Regions from separate parts of the Streptomyces nigra genome, predicted to be linked through region 1. Evidence: riboswitches for the same ligand, from Rfam matches in the RefSeq annotation. Region 1 holds a riboswitch; each other region holds the start of a gene.
The links. Region 1 has a riboswitch for cyclic di-AMP ahead of DC008_RS21315 (C40 family peptidase). Riboswitches for the same ligand answer to the same signal wherever they lie in the genome.
Positions count from the first base shown of each region.

Region 2: linked by a shared signal. The riboswitch ahead of DC008_RS20295 (transglycosylase SLT domain-containing protein) and the one ahead of DC008_RS21315 (C40 family peptidase) in region 1 are both predicted to bind cyclic di-AMP.
Region 3: linked by a shared signal. The riboswitch ahead of DC008_RS14010 (transglycosylase family protein) and the one ahead of DC008_RS21315 (C40 family peptidase) in region 1 are both predicted to bind cyclic di-AMP.
Region 4: linked by a shared signal. The riboswitch ahead of DC008_RS16305 (M23 family metallopeptidase) and the one ahead of DC008_RS21315 (C40 family peptidase) in region 1 are both predicted to bind cyclic di-AMP.

Region 1 is NZ_CP029043.1:4,562,225-4,566,828, forward strand. Features, by position in the region: gene DC008_RS21305 (tellurite resistance/C4-dicarboxylate transporter family protein) at 1-453, opposite strand, end outside; gene DC008_RS21310 (MOSC domain-containing protein) at 546-1,088, opposite strand; gene DC008_RS21315 (C40 family peptidase) at 1,164-2,315, opposite strand; cyclic di-AMP (ydaO/yuaA leader) riboswitch at 2,324-2,483, opposite strand; gene pcrA (DNA helicase PcrA) at 2,837-4,604, shown strand, end outside.
Region 2 is NZ_CP029043.1:4,360,649-4,365,252, reverse strand. Features, by position in the region: gene DC008_RS20300 (polyprenyl synthetase family protein) at 120-1,130, opposite strand; cyclic di-AMP (ydaO/yuaA leader) riboswitch at 1,883-2,058, shown strand; gene DC008_RS20295 (transglycosylase SLT domain-containing protein) at 2,066-2,800, shown strand; gene DC008_RS20290 (HAD family hydrolase) at 2,864-3,694, opposite strand; gene fahA (fumarylacetoacetase) at 4,107-4,604, shown strand, end outside.
Region 3 is NZ_CP029043.1:3,061,494-3,066,097, reverse strand. Features, by position in the region: gene DC008_RS14020 (cytochrome P450 family protein) at 1-650, shown strand, start outside; gene DC008_RS14015 (LysM peptidoglycan-binding domain-containing protein) at 794-1,789, shown strand; cyclic di-AMP (ydaO/yuaA leader) riboswitch at 1,999-2,191, shown strand; gene DC008_RS14010 (transglycosylase family protein) at 2,196-2,873, shown strand; gene eno (phosphopyruvate hydratase) at 3,097-4,377, shown strand; gene DC008_RS14000 (FtsB family cell division protein) at 4,472-4,604, shown strand, end outside.
Region 4 is NZ_CP029043.1:3,548,315-3,552,918, reverse strand. Features, by position in the region: gene DC008_RS16325 (GTP cyclohydrolase II) at 1-117, opposite strand, end outside; gene DC008_RS16320 (MarR family winged helix-turn-helix transcriptional regulator) at 240-755, opposite strand; gene DC008_RS16315 (dihydrofolate reductase family protein) at 878-2,011, shown strand; tRNA gene DC008_RS16310 (tRNA-Met) at 2,175-2,248, shown strand; cyclic di-AMP (ydaO/yuaA leader) riboswitch at 2,553-2,710, shown strand; gene DC008_RS16305 (M23 family metallopeptidase) at 2,722-3,744, shown strand; gene DC008_RS16300 (PrsW family intramembrane metalloprotease) at 3,843-4,604, opposite strand, start outside.

The DNA of each region.
Region 1 (4,604 bases):
CGCGAGGACGGCGAGACCCTGCGTGGCCACGCAGCCGAGGAAGACGGAGCCCGGCATCCCGGGCCGCCAGTGGCGTACGACGACGTAGAGCAGGGCCGGCCAGAGCACGAACGCCAGGGCCAGCAGCGTCTCGGCGAGCACCTGCCGGCCTGCCAGGGCGAAGCGGGTGCCCAGGACGGCCGTCGCGGCGACGGCGCAGAGCGAGGCCGGGGTGACCGCCTCCCTCAGCCACTCGGAGCGGTGCCACAGGAGCCGGGCGAGGAAGTCGCAGGCCAGGGCCAGCCACGCGACGCATGCCAGGACCAGGGCGATCCGGGACAGGGTCGCGTAGCCCGTCTCGTGCAGGGCCACCGAGATGATGCCGGTCGCCATGACCGAGGCGCCGGCTGCGGGGGGACGTCGCGACCACCAGAGGGGCAGGGGGGACGCGGACGCGGGTGTGGCGGCGGGCATGGGCCGATGCTAAGGAGCGCGGCACGGGCGCGCGGGTGGGGGCGCGCGCGGAGGGTGGGTGAATCGGCGGGGGCGACGGAACCCACCGGAGGTCAGACGCGCTCCAGCGGCCGATGCGGCCCGTCCGGCAGCTCCACCTCGATCGCGTCGCCGGGGTGGACCACACCGCCCTCCGCGACGACGCCCATGATCCCGGCCTTGCGCACGAGACGGCCGGCCTCGTCGCGCCCCACGACCCGCTTGAGCAGCCCGTCCTGGAAGTGGTCGATCTGCAGGCACGGGTTCCGCAGCCCGGTCACCTCCACCACGGCCTCGGCGCCGATGCGCAGCAGCGTGCCCACCGGCAGGGCGAGCAGGTCGAGGCCGCGTGTGGTGACGTTCTCGCCGAGCTCGCCGGGCGTCACCCGGAAACCCGCCTCGGCCAGCTCACCGAACAGCTCCTCGTGGATGAGGTGCACCTGGCGAAGATTCGGCTGGGTGGGGTCCTGGGCGACCCGCGAGCGGTGCTTCACCGTCACCCCGGCGTGGACGTCCCCGTCGACGCCCAGGCCGGCGAGGAGCGTGATGCTCTCCCGGTTCGGCTTCGTGAACGAGTACACCTCGTTCCTGCTGACCGCCGTCACGACCCCCGTCATGGTCACGGGCCCCCTCCCCTTTGCCGCTGGCCGCTGGCCGCTGGCCGCTGTCCGCTGTCCGCTGTCCGCTGTCCGTCAGGCCGGACGGACGATGCTGTGGATCGACGACTCGCCGTCGTAGAAGATCGACTCCTCGCGCACGTACGTGCCGGGCTTCGGGGCGTGGATCATCATGCCGTTGCCGATGTAGAGGCCCACGTGGGTGATGTCGTCGTAGAAGAAGACCAGGTCACCGGGCTGGGCGCTGGACACGGGGACCGTCGTGCCGGCGTTCACCTGGTCGTAGGTCACGCGCGGGATGTCGACCCCGGCGGCCTTCCACGCGGCCTGGGTGAGGCCGGAGCAGTCGTAGGAGTCCGGGCCGGTGGCGCCCCAGACGTACGGCTTGCCGATCTGCGTGCGGGCGAAGGACAGCGCCTTCTGCGCCTTGGTGGCGTACGACGCGTCCGGCGCGGTGGTGCCCTGCTCCTGGCTCTCCTGTTCCTGCTGCCGCGCGGCCTCCTCGCGCTTGCGCTCGGCCTCCGCCTGCTGCTGCGCCAGCTCCTCCGCCTTGCGGGCGGCCTCCTCCTGCTTGCGCTTCTCGATCGCGGCGAGGCGGGCCTTCTCCTGCGCGGTCAGCTCGGAGAGCAGTTGGCGGGCGTCCGCGAGCTTCTTCTGGACGGTGGACTTGGCCGTCCGCAGGTCCTTCTGCGACTCGGTGAGCGTCTCGAGGCTCTGCGTGGCCTCCTGCCGCTTCTTCATCGTCGCGGACTGCTGGGTGAAGTAGTCGTCGACCGATTCCTTCTGACGTCCCGTCATACGGTCCATCAGCTGGGACTGGTCGAAGTAGTCCTGAGGGGTGTCCGCGAGGAGGAACGTCGCGGTGTCCGGGGCGGTGGCGCCGGTGCGGTACTGGGCGGCGGCGTTGCGGCCCAGCTGCTCGCGCGCGTCGTTGAGCTTCTGCGTGCGCCGGGCGACGTCGTCGAGGAGGGTGTCGACCCGCTTGCGCTGCTTGGTCGTCTTCTCCTTGGCCGCGTTGTACTTCTCGGTGGCCGACTCCGCCTGGCGGTAGAGATCGTCGACCTTCTTCTCGACCTCCTCGAGGCTCGGCCGGTCGTCGGAGGACGGGCTCGCCTGAGCGGTCTGGGACAGCAGGGCCACGGACGTGAGGGCCGCGGTGGCCAGCGCGGGGGTCCGTATGCCTGCCACGCGCGTACCGGAGGGACGCGACTTGCGGTGCGACGCCAAGGGAGGCGACTCCTTCCGTGCTCCGCCTACCGAGTTAGCTGTCGGGTTCGGGCGGGTGGTTCGGAAGGGTTGCCCTACGGCCGTTCCCTGGACGGGAAGTCGGGCCGATTCACCCCGGGTTCGGTGGGTCCCCGGCTCCGGATGAACCGGACTCGGCGGAGGCCGTGCGGCCCGGCGTCGATCGCCGGTGGGGGTCGTACGGCCTGCCCGGCACGGTAGCCAACTGGTGTGGCCGCTGTGAAGGTTGATGTGCGATATGCCCGATACATTTTCGTGACCTTCGGTCAGGGGAGTGGGTCGAGGACGCTCCGACGGATGATCGGTCCGCGTTGGCGACCATTCACCCTCTTTGTGTGTGGTGCGCCGGTACTGGGGATTGATCCAGGTCGGTGTGTGGCGTGATGGGGTGACTTCGGACGGTCACCGGGTGATCGCGGGTGGAGGCGGGCCGCGGACCGGAGGGTGTGATGTTCTCGGGACGGCGGCCGGTTGTCGGTGGGGCCGCCTAGACTCGGAGAGCGATGAGCAGCCTCTTTGACGACAGCTTCCTGGCGGACCTCCAGGCCCCACGGGCCCACGGGGAAGAGCACCCGCCACCGCCCGAGGACGATCACACTCCGGAGTCGATCCCGGACGATCTGTTCGGCGGGAAGTTCGACGTGCCGCCGGACCGTGACGCGTACTACCGGGACGGTGCCCCGCGCCCGGCCCTCGACGCCGCCGCGCTGCTGGAGGGGCTCAACGAGAACCAGCGCGCGGCCGTCGCCCACTCCGGCACCCCGCTGCTCATCGTCGCCGGTGCCGGGTCCGGCAAGACGCGCGTGCTCACGCACCGCATCGCGTACCTGCTCGGCGAGCGGAACGTGCATCCGGGCCAGATCCTGGCGATCACCTTCACCAACAAGGCCGCCGGCGAGATGAAGGAGCGCGTCGAGCAGCTCGTCGGACCGCGGGCGAACGCGATGTGGGTGATGACCTTCCACAGCGCCTGCGTCCGCATCCTGCGCCGGGAGAGCAAGAAGCTCGGGTTCACGTCGTCGTTCTCGATCTACGACGCCGCCGACAGCAAGCGGCTGATGGCGCTGGTGTGCCGGGACCTCGATCTCGACCCGAAGCGGTACCCGCCCAAGTCGTTCAGCGCCAAGATCAGCAATCTGAAGAACGAGCTGATCGACGAGGAGGACTTCGCCGCCCAGGCCACCGACGGGTTCGAGAAGACCCTCGCCCAGGCGTACGCGCTCTACCAGTCGCGGCTGCGCGAGGCCAACGCCCTCGACTTCGACGACCTGATCATGACGACGGTCAACCTGCTGCGCGCCTTCCCGGACGTCGCCGAGCACTACCGCCGCCGCTTCCGTCATGTGCTGGTGGACGAGTACCAGGACACCAACCACGCGCAGTACGCGCTGGTGCGCGAGCTGGTCGGCACCTCCGAGCACCCCGTCGACGTGCCCCCCGAGGCCGAGGTCCCGCCCGCCGAGCTGTGTGTGGTGGGTGACGCCGACCAGTCGATCTACGCCTTCCGCGGCGCCACCATCCGCAACATCCTCCAGTTCGAGGAGGACTACCCGGACGCGACGACGATCCTGCTGGAGCAGAACTACCGCTCCACCCAGACCATCCTCAGCGCCGCCAACGCCGTCATCGAGCGCAACGAGTCCCGCCGGCCCAAGAACCTGTGGACCAACGCGGGCGCCGGCGCACGCATCACCGGCTACGTCGCGGACACCGAGCACGACGAGGCGCAGTTCGTCGCCGAGGAGATAGACCGTCTCACCGACGCGGGCGAGGCCAAGGCCGGCGACGTCGCCGTCTTCTACCGGACGAACGCACAGTCCCGTGTCTTCGAGGAAGTCTTCATCCGCGTCGGACTGCCCTACAAGGTCGTCGGCGGTGTGCGCTTCTACGAGCGCAAGGAGGTCCGGGACGTCCTCGCCTACCTGCGGGTCCTCGCCAACCCCGAGGACACCGTCCCGCTGCGCCGGATCCTCAACGTCCCCAAGCGGGGCATCGGCGACCGCGCCGAGGCCATGATCGACGCCCTGTCGCAGCGGGAGAAGATCAGCTTCCCGCAGGCCCTGCGCCGCGTCGACGAGGCCTACGGCATGGCCGCGCGGTCCACGAACGCCGTCAAGCGGTTCAACACGCTGATGGAGGAGCTGCGCACGATCGTCGAGTCCGGCGCCGGCCCGGCGACGGTCCTGGAGGCCGTGCTCGAACGGACCGGCTATCTGGCCGAGTTGCAGGCCTCCACCGACCCGCAGGACGAGACCCGCATCGAGAACCTCC
Region 2 (4,604 bases), 200 kb from region 1:
TGCGGAGCCAACTCCGCGTACACCTGCGGTATGACGCCGGAGGGGTGGACGTCCCCCGACCCGTAGGGGTCGAGGGAGTGGACGTTGCGAGGGTGCGACGGGGTGGGGGGCCGAGCGCCTCAGCCGGCCCGGTGCACCACGGCGTCGCACAGCTCCATCAGCGCGGCCTTCGCGTCGTTCTCCGGCAGCGGCGCCAGCGCGGCACGCGCGTCCTCCGCGTAGCGGACGGTGTCCCGGCGCGCCTGCTCCAGCGCCGGGTGCCCGCGCAGGGCGGCCAGCGCCTCGGCGAGCCGGTCGTCGTCGCTGAGGTCGGAGTCCAGCAGCTCGCACAGGGCGATGTCCTCCGGCAGCCCCAGGCGCTCCGCACGCTCGCGCAGCCGCAGCACCGGCAGCGTCGGGATGCCCTCGCGCAGATCGGTGCCGGGCGTCTTGCCGGACTCATGGGAGTCGCTCGCGATGTCCAGGACGTCGTCCGCCAGCTGGAAGGCGACCCCGAGCCGCTCGCCGTACTGCGTGAGCACGTCGACCACGGTCTCGTCGGCGCCCGACATCATCGCCCCGAAGCGGCAGGACACCGCGACCAGCGAGCCGGTCTTGCCGCTCAGCACATCGAGATAGTGCTCCACGGGGTCCCGGCCGTCCTGCGGCCCGGCCGTCTCCAGGATCTGCCCGGTGACCAGCCGCTCGAACGCCTCGGCCTGCACCCGCACCGCCTCCGGCCCGAGGTCGGCCAGGATGTGCGAGGCGCGCGCGAAGAGGAAGTCGCCGGTCAGGACCGCGACGGAGTTCCCCCAGCGGGTGTTCGCGCTGTCCACCCCGCGCCGGACCTCGGCCTCGTCCATCACGTCGTCGTGGTACAGCGTCGCCAGATGCGTCAGCTCCACCACCACGGCCGACGGCACGATCCCCGGGGCATACGGGTCCCCGAAGCGCGCGGCGAGCATCACCAGCAGTGGCCTGAAGCGCTTCCCGCCCGCCCGCACCAGATGCTGGGCGGCCTCGGTGATGAAGGGGACCTCACTCTTGGTGGCTTCGAGCAGTCCCTCCTCGACAGCCGCCAATCCGGCCTGGACATCGGCTTCCAGAGCCTGGTCCCGCACGCTCAGCCCGAACGGCCCGACGACGGTCACGAGGGGTCTCCTGTCTGCTGGTGTCTTTCGGCTGGTTACACGGTTTGTCGATAGGTCGCTGCCATCACTCAAGTCAGCGTATCCGGTCACGTTTCGATCACCGATGCCGCCCACCCGTCCACCACGGGCGACATCGGTCCACGGTCGGTATGTTTTTCGATCACCTGATAAGGGTGGAGATTCATCGATTTATCGGCATGTCACTGTGTGTAGCCACGCTGGCACCCGCCACTCCGCATCGCCGATCACGGACCCGCTCCGTACGGCAGCCCGTCTACCCCGGCCCGCCCCGGAGACGCCCTCTCCGCCACCTCCGCCCTGTCCGGCCACTCGGCACCCGCACACCCCCGCGCCCGACACCCACTCAACGACATGCACGGCACGCGAGGTTCCCCGACGTATCCGCAAAACGGACTTTCCGAACTCAAGGGACAGATAGGCGAGCTGACGAGGCCCGTCCGACGAGCAGGCAATAAACGGGGAGTTGGAGCCATTGCCCGATTTGCCGTTGTTGTGATCGCCGTGAGTTGGGTCACGCGACGCCGCCCCCCACCCCTTCCCGCCGGACCCCTTCGTCGCCTTACGACAAAAGCGAGTTGAGCGTTGGCAACCGCAAAGGATCAAGTACCCCATACGCCCCAGACCATGGTCAACTAGCACGTCAGGTGTCTGCGGCACTTGTTCCCGACATGTGCTCTCGCATACGTTCCGCTCTGTCGGGCGGACGCCGAATCCTGCCGCCGCCCGAGTCATCCACCTACGCACTCACGCACGGCAGGAGCGGGGGACCCAGGTAAGTCGCCGTACCGGACGCCTTGATGGCGCCCGGTCCGGCTAGGGGTGAAGTCGCGTCGTCCCACGACGACACGACCGGGCATCTCCCGCCCGAACCCGACAGCTCACCTCGCAGGCGCCGGAGAGGAACGAACAGCGCCATGTCCCGAGGCAAGCACCGCCGCACCCGTACCAGCCCGCTCGCCCGCCGCGTCATCGCCGCCGGCACCGGTACCGCCGCCCTCGCGCTCCCCCTGCTGGGCGCCACCACCGCGAGCGCCGCCGAGCCCGCCAAGGTCTCCACCGTGGCCAAGACCGGCTCGGTCAGCTACACCACCAAGAAGGGCGACACCCTCTACGGGATCGCCGACCGCTACGACGCCAAGGGCGGCTGGCGTCAGCTCTACAAGGACAACCGCAAGGCCATCGGCGACAACCCCCGGCTGATCCACCCGGGTGTCGACCTGAAGGTCCGCGCCACGAAGAAGGCCACGCCTGCCAAGGCGAACACCGCGTCCGCCCCCGTCAAGAAGTCCGCCGTCGCCCAGGCCACCCAGGCCTCCGCGAAGACCTACGCGAACAACCTCGACGGCTGGATCCGCGAGGCGCTGGACATCATGGCGCAGAAGGGGATCCCCGGCAGCTACGAGGGCATCCACCGCAACATCATGCGGGAGTCCTCGGGCAACCCGGCCGCCATCAACAACTGGGACTCCAACGCCGTCGCGGGCACCCCGTCCAAGGGCCTGCTCCAGGTCATCGACCCGACCTTCGCGGCGTACCACGTGGCGGGCACCGCGTACGACCCCTTCGACCCGGTCGCGAACATCACGGCCGCGTGCAACTACGCGGCCGCGCGCTACGGCTCGATCGACAACGTGAACGGCCCCTACTAGGCCCCACGTTTTCCGGCCCACGTCCCGGCCGTGTTCCGCCGGCGCTTCCCCTGTCCGACAGATCTAGTGGGGGAACTCGGCCAGGCTGCAGGCGAAGAGTCTCTCGAGGACGACGGCGATGCCGTCGTCCTCGTTGGACAAGGTGATCTCGTCCGCGACCGCCTTGAGCTCCGGGTGCGCGTTGGCCATCGCCACCCCGTGGGCCGCCCAGTCGAACATGGGGATGTCGTTGGGCATGTCCCCGAAGGCGATCGTCTCGTGCGGGCCCAGACCGAGGTGCTCGGCGGCGAGCGCGAGGCCGGTCGCCTTGGTGATGCCGCATGGCTGGAGTTCGACGGTGCCCGGCCCCGACATGGTGACCGTCGCCAGCGAACCCACCACCGCGCGGGCCGTCGCCGCCAACTCGTCGTCGGTCAGCGTCGGATGGCGCAGCAGCACCTTGCTGATCGGTTCGCACCACAGGTCGTCGCGGTGCCGCACCCGCACGGCCGGCAGGGTGGGGTGCGGCATCAGATACCCCGGCTCGATGAGCGTGAGCCCGTCGACGCCGTCCTGGTCGACCGCCGCGTACACCTGTCCCACCTCGGCCTCGATCTTGCCGAGGGCGGTCTCCGCCAGGTCCCGCTCCAGGGTGATGGACCACAGCAGACGGTTCCGGCCGGCGTCGTAGAGCTGCGCGCCCTGTCCGCACACCGCCAGTCCCCTGCTGCCCAGCACGTCCAGGAGGGGCCGCACCCTGGGCGCCGGGCGTCCCGTCACCACCAGGTGCTGGGCACCGGCCACCGCCGCCTGCGCGAGGGCCGCGAGGGACCGGTCGGAGAGCGTGTCGTCACCTCGGAGGAGGGTCCCGTCCAGGTCAGTGGCGATGAGTGAATATGCGATCGGTGCGGCCATGATCAGAGAATACGGACAGGAAGGCCCATCGACTCGACCTGAACCGGACGGCTGCTCGGTTCACATGAGTTGACACTCGTTCCGGTCCCAGTTGTGTCCAAGCGCGCACAACCAGCGCCCGTTTATGGCGATTTCGCCCCACGCGATCATCCCGGTCTTTCTCTCGGCCGTCCTGTCGGCCTTCTTGTCGGCCTTCCTGCGGGCGAGTTGGGGCCGCTCCCCGGTGACGATGCCTGTGACGACACATGTGATGACGCGTGCGACGCCACGGCCGGCCCCGGCCACCTGGGGCGGAGCCGATCGCCCTCCCCGGCGTCCCTGGCATGTTCACCCTGCCCAAGACAGCCACCTCACCCGTAACGTGGGCCCGACCACATGGCTTACGGAGCGTATGAGAGTGAGGCAGCACCCCATGCCCCCCTTCGATCTCCCCGAGGGCGACCCCTTCGGCGCGCACAACCTGCCGTACGGCGTCTTCTCCCTCCCGGGCACGGACTCCGCGCGCCGGGTGGGCGTCCGGCTCGGCGACCACGTCCTCGACGCGGGCCGCGCGGCCGAGGCGCTCGGCTCGCCGTACGCCCCGCTGCTCGCCCAGGAGTCGCTGAACCCGCTGCTCGCCGCGGGCCGCACCACCTGGTCGGACGTCCGGCGGGCGCTGACCGCCTGGGTGACGGTGCCGGCGCACCAGGAGGTGGTCGCGGACCTGTTCCACCCGCTCTCCTCCGTGACGCTGCACCTTCCGTTCGACGTCGCGGACTACGTCGACTTCTACGCCTCCGAGAACCACGCCCGGAACGTCGGCCAGATCTTCCGCCCGGACGCCGAGGACTCCCTCACCCCCAACTGGAAGCACCTGCCGATCGGCTACCACGGCCGCTCCGGCACGGTGGTCGTCTCCGGGACGGACGTC
Region 3 (4,604 bases), 1.5 Mb from region 1:
CCCCGGGCCCGGACGAGGACCTCATCTCCGGTCTCATCCGGGCGTCCGACCACGGCGAGCACCTCACCGAGAACGAGGCCGCCGCCATGGCCTTCATCCTGCTGTTCGCCGGTTTCGAGACCACCGTCAACCTCATCGGGAACGGCACCTTCGCGCTGCTCACCCACCCCGCGCAGCGCGCCCGCCTCCAGGACTCCCTGGCCGCCGGCGACACCGCCCTGCTGGAGACCGGCGTCGAGGAACTCCTGCGCTACGACGGCCCGGTGGAGCTGGCCACCTGGCGGTTCGCCACCGAGCCGCTGACCATCGGCGGGCAGCACATCGCCGCCGGTGACCCGGTCCTGGTCGTCCTGGCCGCCGCCGACCGGGACCCGGAGCGGTTCGCCGACCCGGACACCCTCGACCTCTCCCGCCGGGACAACCAGCACCTGGGCTACGGCCACGGCATCCACTACTGCCTCGGCGCCCCGCTGGCCCGGCTGGAGGGACAGACGGCCCTCGCCACTCTTCTCACCCGGCTCCCGGACCTCCGACTGGCCGCCGATCCCGCCGAGTTGAGGTGGCGGGGCGGTCTCATCATGCGGGGGCTGCGCACCCTGCCCGTGGAGTTCACCCCGGTCGGAGTCAAGAGTTCCGCTCCGCAAACATGACATGCGCTCATCTCTGTGATCTTCACGTGATCTGCGCGGCATTAACTTGTGACAAGTGATCGTCTGCCTATACGTTCACCCATCAACGAAGGCACGCGGATTCCGCGTCCCTTGGTCACCGCTGTCTCGCGAAAGGTCCCCGCATGCTCTCCGGGAACGGTCGTCACCGTCGCCCCCGTCAGGCTCCGGCTCTTCTCGTCGCGGCCGGAGTGACCGGCTCCGCCATCGCCATCCCGCTCCTCGGCGCCTCGGGCGCGAGCGCGGCGGACGGGAGCGTGTGGGACAAGGTCGCCGAATGCGAGAGCGGCGGCTCCTGGAGCGCGGACACGGGCAACGGGCACTACGGCGGACTCCAGTTGACCCAGGCGGACTGGGAGGGCTTCGGCGGTCTCGACTACGCCGCGAGCCCGGATCTGGCGAGCCGCTCGCAGCAGATCGCCGTGGCGCAGAAGATCCTCGCCGAGCGCGGGACCGTCCCGTGGGGCACCTGTGCGGTGCTCAACGGGCTCAGCAAGAAGTCGGGTGCCGTCGACCTCGACACCGGTGTCTCCGGGGACTCCCCGAGCGAGGTGTCCGGGTCGTCCGGCTTGCTCGATTCCTCTGATTCTTCCGACTCGTCCGAGTCTTCCGGTTCTTCGGGCGGTTCGGGCTCCTCCGACGGTGCGTCGAACACCCCGAGCGGCTCGTCGTCCGCGTCGCCGGAGAGCTCCGCACCGTCCTCGCCCGAGGCCGGGAAGTCAGGAAAGTCCGAGAAGGCTGAGAAGTCCGGTTTCACGGCCACCGCCTCTCCGGACAGTTCCCCGGTGGAGAGCCCCGAGATCACGAATCAGGACAACTCCGGGCAGAGTGCCGGATCCTGGAGCCTCGTCGACACCGCCGCGATCGAGGACGTACCGGCCGGTCCCGGACGGCACCGCGGCGCCAGCGCCGAGGAGACCAAGGCCGCGGACGGCGACTCCGCCGCCTCCGGCCGCCACGCCTCCTACCGGGTCCGCGCGGGCGACACGCTCGCCTCCATCGCCGACTCCCTTGACGTCGACGGCGGATGGCGCGCGCTGTTCGAGGCGAACAAGGCGGCCATCGGCACCGACGCCAACAGCATCGCTCCCGGTCAGACGCTGGACGTCCCCACCGAATAAGGGCCGAACAGGGCCAAATGAAGCGGCAGTTCACGCCCCGCTTTCATGGTGAATGTCCGTTTTGAATGGACTGAGAGATAGATCTCAGAAGCCTTGATCGTCTTTGAAAATCCCCGAGCGGCGTGTCTACGGTCGTGACCGCTCGCCTCCAGTGCGAGCCCCGACAGCCGTCACGCCGAATCCTGCCGGCGGCCGTCCGGGAACAGTCGTCGCGTCATGCGCCGTAGGCAGGAGCGGGGGACCCAAGGTAAGCGCCGGGTCCGGACGTCGAGGCCCTCCGGGGGCTCACGGCCGGAACCGGCTTGGGGTGAAGTCGCGCACCACGCACCAGTGGTGGGCGACCGGGCAACTCAACCGGCCCGAACCCGACAGCTCACCTCGTAGGCGTCGGTGAGGGGATCTCTCCATGCTGTTCTCCAGCAAGGGCAAGCACCGTCGTCCGTCCAAGGCGGCCCGCGCCATCGCCGTCGTCGGCGTCACCGGCGCCGCCGCCGTCGCCGGCCCGCTGATGGCCGCCGGCAGCGCCTCGGCCGCCACCGCCTCCGAGTGGGACGCCGTCGCCCAGTGCGAATCCGGCGGCAACTGGTCGATCAACACCGGCAACGGCTACTACGGCGGCCTGCAGTTCTCCGCCTCGACCTGGGCGGCCTACGGCGGCACGCAGTACGCCTCCACCGCCGACAAGGCCACCAAGGCCCAGCAGATCGCGATAGCCGAGAAGGTCCTCGCGGGCCAGGGCAAGGGTGCCTGGCCGCACTGCGGCACCGGCCTGTCGAGCGCGGCCTACAACGGTTCCGCCGCCACCGGTGGCGAGCAGAGCGCCCGCTCCACCGAGGAGAAGCCGGCCTCCCGCTCCGCGGACCGTCCGGCCGCCGAGAAGAGCACCAAGACCGTCACCACGCCGACCGGCAAGAAGGTCAAGAAGGGCGACGGCGAGTACAAGGTCGCCAAGGGCGACACCCTCAGCACCATCGCCGCCGACCACGACGTCAAGGGCGGCTGGGAGAAGCTCTTCGAGCTGAACAAGGACATCGTCCAGGACGCCGACCTGATCTACCCGGGTCAGCAGCTCCACCTCAAGTAAGCCCCCACAGGCTCCCCGCCCCGGCGCGTGTTCCCCCGTGTGCGCCGGGGCGGGGTTCTGTGTAGATGTACGCGCCCGCTTTTTGTTCCGTTCGGAAACAATTCGCTCTCGGTTCCGTCCACAGGGCGGTCGACCGCTGGCCGAACCTCCGGAGCCGGTTAGGCTCGTCTCGCAGCACCCACGCGGGCTGCGTAAAGGCTTCACATCCACGAAGGAGATGCTCGTGCCGTCCATCGACGTCGTCGTAGCCCGGGAAATCCTGGACTCCCGAGGCAATCCCACGGTCGAGGTCGAGGTCGGCCTCGACGACGGCAGCACCGGTCGTGCCGCCGTCCCGTCCGGCGCCTCCACCGGCGCCTTCGAGGCCATCGAGCTGCGCGACGGTGACACCAACCGTTACCTCGGCAAGGGCGTCGAGAAGGCCGTCCTCGCCGTCATCGAGCAGATCGGCCCGGAGCTCGTCGGCTACGACGCCACCGAGCAGCGCCTGATCGACCAGGCCATGTTCGACCTGGACGCCACCGACAACAAGGGCTCCCTCGGCGCCAACGCCATCCTCGGTGTCTCGCTCGCCGTCGCCCACGCCGCCTCCGAGGCCAGCGACCTGCCGCTCTTCCGCTACCTGGGCGGCCCGAACGCGCACCTGCTCCCGGTGCCGATGATGAACATCCTGAACGGCGGCTCGCACGCCGACTCCAACGTGGACATCCAGGAGTTCATGATCGCCCCGATCGGCGCGGAGTCCTTCTCCGAGGCCCTGCGCTGGGGCGCCGAGGTCTATCACACCCTCAAGAAGGTCCTGAAGAACAAGGGCCTGGCCACCGGCCTCGGCGACGAGGGCGGCTTCGCGCCGAACCTCGGCTCCAACCGCGACGCCCTCGACCTCATCCTCGAGGCGATCAAGGAAGCCGGCTACACCCCCGGCGAGCAGATCGCCCTGGCGCTCGACGTGGCCGCCTCCGAGTTCTACAAGGACGGCGTCTACACCTTCGAGGGCAAGGAGCGCTCGGCGGCCGAGATGACCGAGTACTACGCGGAGCTCGTCGACGCGTACCCGCTCGTCTCCATCGAGGACCCGCTGTTCGAGGACGACTGGGACGGCTGGAAGACCATCACCGACAAGCTCGGCGACAAGGTCCAGCTCGTCGGCGACGACCTGTTCGTCACCAACCCGGAGCGCCTCGCCCGCGGCATCGAGGAGGGCGCCGCCAACGCCCTGCTGGTGAAGGTGAACCAGATCGGTTCGCTCACCGAGACCCTGGACGCCGTCGAGCTGGCCCAGCGCAACGGCTTCAAGTGCATGATGTCCCACCGCTCCGGCGAGACCGAGGACGTCACCATCGCCGACCTGGCCGTCGCCACCAACTGCGGCCAGATCAAGACCGGTGCCCCGGCCCGCTCCGAGCGCGTCGCCAAGTACAACCAGCTGCTGCGCATCGAGGAGATCCTCGACGACGCCGCCGTCTACGCCGGCCGCAGCGCGTTCCCCCGCTTCAAGGGCTGAGGCACGCGCCTGTAGGAAGCGTCGTACGTACGTCCCCGTACTCGGTCCCGTACCGTGTGCGGGGACGTACGCGCGTTGAGACGGGAGGCGGGACATGGCCGTGAAGGACCGGGACCGGTTCTCCACCGCGACCAGGATCCGGTTGCTCGGGGAGCAGACGGCGGCCCGTGTCTACCGTTCCCAGACCAAGCGGCAGGCCCGGCGCTCCCGGCTCACCAGCCGCGCCG
Region 4 (4,604 bases), 1.0 Mb from region 1:
GCCGTCGGCCAGGCCGTGGAAGGTGACCAGTTCGGCGTCGGCGGTGTAGCCGTCGGGGAAGCGCAGCGGGACCCGGACACGGGCGCGCTGGGTGGCGGCTGCGAGGGAGTCGGGCATGCGGGTCTCCGGGTTCCGTGCGGGCTCTGCTTCAGATTTGAAGCAGCTTCTCGGAACGCGACCCTACCTCGTGCTTTAACTTTGAAGCAATGACTCCGGGTCACGCCGTCCTGCGGTGTGCGTCACGAACACGGCTTCGACGCACGCCGGCGCCAGGGCACCTCGTCCCCTGTGGTCTGGCCGCAGCCCCCCTCCACGCCCGAGCCGATCGCCGTGAAGATGTCCTCCAGCTGCCCCACCTGCTCCGGGGACAGCCGGTCGAAGATCAGCGACCGTACGGTGTCCACATGGCCGGGGGCCGCGCGCTCCAGGAGCCGCATCCCCTCGTCGGTGAGGGCGGCGACGCTGCCCCGCTTGTCCACGAGGCAGTCCTCGCGGGCCACCAGGCCGTCCTTCTCCAGACGCGAGACGCCGTACGTCAGCCGGCTGCGGGTGATCTTCAGCCGCTCCGCGAGGTCGGTCATGCGCAGCCGGCGCTCCGGGGCGTCGGACAGGGTGGCGAGAATGGAGTAATGCAGATGAGGCATGCCGGCCCCCTGCTGGAGCTGCCGGTCGAGCGCGTCCTCCACGAGCGCGACGGCGGCGATGTAGGCGCGCCAGGCGCGCTGCTCCTCGGGGGTGAGCCAGCGAGTCGTCATGTGTCCAGTGTAGGTTTGTTTCAAACTTGAACCAAGCCGATCGGTCGAGTTCCGATCGACCAACCCCGATCAGCCAAGCACCGATCGACCAAGCCCCGATCGCCGAGCGGGAGAGCGTGCCGATGCCGTCCTACCCCTACGTCCTGCTGTCCGCCGCCGTCTCCCTCGACGGCTACCTCGACGACACCGGCCCCGACCGGCTGCTGCTGTCCAGCCCGGCCGACTTCGACCGGGTCGACGAGGTACGGGCCTCCGTGGACGCCATCCTCGTCGGCGCCGGCACCATCCGGGCGGACAACCCCCGCCTGCTCGTGAACTCCGCCGAGCGGCGCGCGGCCCGCACGGCCGCCGGCAGGCCCGAGTACCCGCTGAAGGTCACCGTCAGCGCGTCCGGCGAACTCGACCCGGCGGCCAACTTCTGGCACACCGGTGGCGAGAAGATCGTCTATACGACGGAGAAGGGCGCCGGGCGCCTGCGCGAGGACCCCGTCGCCGCCGACGTCGTCGCGCTCGGCGACGACCTGGACTGGCGGGACCTGCTGGTCCACCTCCGCCAGGTCCGCGGCGTCGAGCGGCTGATGGTCGAGGGCGGCGGCACCGTCCACACCCAGCTCCTGCGGCAGGGGCTCGCCGACGAGCTGCAGCTGGTGCTGGCCCCGCTGTTCGTGGGCGACCCCCGGGCGCCCCGCCTCTTCGGGCCCGGCGGCTACCAGGAGGGCCGCCTCCGGCTGGTCGAGACCCGGCGCATCGAGGACGTCGTCCTGACCCGCTACGAGCCGACCGCGCCCGGTACCGGCGTCCTGCCGGCCGCCGCGGACCGGCACTGGCTGGCCCTCGCGTGCGACCTGGCCGCCGAGTGCCCGCCCTCGCCGACCGCCTTCAGCGTCGGGGCGGTCGTCGTGGCGGCCGACGGCACCGAGCTGGCGCGCGGGCACTCCCGGGAGGGCGGCGACCCGGTCGTGCACGCCGAGGAGGCGGCCCTCGCCAAGATCGCGCCCGGCGACCCGAGGCTGGCCGGCGCCACCGTCTACACCAGCCTGGAGCCCTGCACGCACCGCTCCTCACGGCCCATGCCCTGCGCCCGGCTGATCCTGGCCGCCGGGGTGCGGCGGGTCGTGACGGCCTGGCGCGAGCCGGACACCTTCGTCACGGACGCCGACGGCAGCGGGATGCTGACCGCCGCGGGGGTGGACGTCGTGGTGCTGCCCGAGTACGCGGGACGGGCCGCGGCGCCCAACGCCCACCTGGTGCCCTGATGCGCGCCCTGCCTTGCGCCCTGGTGCCCGATCTGATGTGACACGTCCCGCACCACGGCGACAAAAGCCCTGGTCAGAGGGGGGTCGTAGGCGCGGGCAGGGCGGGTGCGGCGGTAAGGCGTGTGCGGTGGGTCCCGAGAATGGCGTACAGTAGAGACATCGCCGCGGGGTGGAGCAGCTCGGTAGCTCGCTGGGCTCATAACCCAGAGGTCGCAGGTTCAAATCCTGTCCCCGCTACTGAAGACTCAGGGCCGGAACTTTCGAGTTCCGGCCCTGAGTGTTTTTCCCTCCTCTGTCGCGCCCCCGACTCGCTGTCACGGAACGTGAGGGAGCGAACCCCCTCCGCATAACAACTGACGAACCGTCAGCTGTATTGAAGGGGGTACGCGCGAGTCAACTCGCCCGATTTAGGCCGCTGATGACCCGTAAGTCCAGCCGGAAAACGTTAATGATCAAGCGGAACAGCTTGGAATACGCACCCCGCGTCTATTAACGTTCGATAACGCAGCGCGGTCGTCCCAGCCGTCACAAGAGTCGGCTCCGTGCGCACACGCTTAATCCTGTAGAGGAACCGGGGAACCACCACCTTGGGGTGAATCTCGCGGATACCGCCGTGGCAACACGGCACGTATACGCGCGTAGGAGACCTTCCTGCTCCGAACCCGTCAGCTAACCCGGTAGGCGAGAAGGAAGGAAAGGAGTACGCCCACGTGGCGTCGAACCGTCCTGCCCCGCAAGCCCCCTTCGTGCCGGGCCAGCGCACCGCCGACACCTTCGGCTACGACCTGCACCGCACCGACGAGGGCCCCTTCGAGGAGTGGAACCCCACCGCGGAGTCCCTCCGTCCCGTTCGCGGCAGGCACCGCGTCTCCAAGCAGCGCGGCGGGGGACTCGCCCGCAGCTCCACGGTTCTCGGCGTCGGCGTCATAGCGGCCGTCGGCGCGGGCGGCATGGCCACCGCGCAGAGCGGCAAGCCGCCGGTCGCCATCACGATGCCGGACCTGCCCCTGATCTCCGACGACGACTCCGCCGCGGACGACAGTGCCACCGCCCTCAGCACGATGGGCGAGACCGCCGACGAGACCGCCCAGAGCGGTTCCGACGCCGGTGAGGCGCTGCGCAGCCGGATCATCGCGCAGGCCGAGCTCCAGCAGGACCAGGTCGACAGCAAGGCCGCCGCGGCCGCCGTCGCCGCCGCCGAGAAGGAGGTCGCCGAGGCGGCCGCCAAGGCGGAGAAGGAGGCCAAGGAGCAGGCCGCCGCCGCCAAGGCCGCCGCCGAGGAGGAGGCCGCCAAGAAGGCCGAGGCCGAGCGCCTCGCCGAGCTGGCCAAGCAGTACACGCTGCCGACCTCCTCGTACACGCTCACCTCGGTGTTCGGTGAGGCCGGCGCCTACTGGTCGTCCGGTCACCACACGGGCCTCGACTTCGCCGCGCCGACCGGCACCCTGATCAAGGCCGTGCACTCCGGCACGATCACGTTCGCCGGCTGGGACGGCTCGTACGGCTACAAGACCGAGCTCACCCTCGACGACGGCACCGAGGTGTGGTTCGCGCACCAGTCCTCGATCAGCGTCAGCGTCGGCCAGAAGGTCGCCACGGGTGACGTCATCGGCCGCGTCGGCGCCACCGGCAATGTGACCGGCGCCCACCTCCACATGGAGGTGCATCCCGAGGGCAGCAGCGGCGGCATCGACCCGCTGGCCTGGCTGCGGAGCAAGGGCCTCACTCCCTGAGCGCCTTCCCCGTCTGAACCCCGGCAGTCCTGACGACGACCCCCCGACGTCAGGGCTGCCGGTTCTTCGTCCGTGCCGCGCCGCCCTCCCCGACCCGTCTACCCGAGGTAGGGGTTCCAAACCGGGGCTTGCGGTCCGCCGTGGGCGTGCCCGTTCGGGGCGTACGGCTGCTGCCACCAAGTGCCGTGCGCCGCGGGCACGTACGCGGGGACGGGCCGGGTCCGCGCTGTGACCGCGTACTGCAGGGCCGGGCGGGCCCACGCGCGGCGCAGCCACAACTCGTTCAGCAACTCGCCCTCGCGGGCCACGTAGTCCGCGCCGGCCCGGCCCCGGCGGCCCCGGCGCCTGAGGAACGCGAGCGAGGTGGCGTACGCCTCGTACTGGGCGACCGCCCGGGCCGCCGGACGTCCGCCGTGGTGGCGGGCGTACTGCCGGGCCACCCGGCGGTCCCGCATCGAACCCAGCGCGAACGGCTCGGCGGGGGACAGCCATCCGGCGACGGCGTAGGCCGGCAGCTCCTCGCGGACGGTCCTCAGTTCGCGGTACCGGGTCCACAGCATCAGCCAGACCAGCAGCCCGAACGCGGGCACCATGAAGGCCGCGTACACGGCGAAGAATCCGAACTCGCCGAACGTGGAGGAGCCGTTCCACAGGGCGTGCATGCCCATCGCGAGGAGCAGCCCGGACAGCGGCAGCAGCACCCGGCGCACCCGCTGGCGTTCCCCGGCCAGCGCGGCTGCGCCGAAGCCGATGCCGGTGAGCACGGTGAACAGGGGGTGCGCGAAGGGCGACATGACGACGCGGACGAAGAAGGTCGCCGCGGTCACCGAGGCGATGCCGCTGCCGCCGGACAGCTGGTC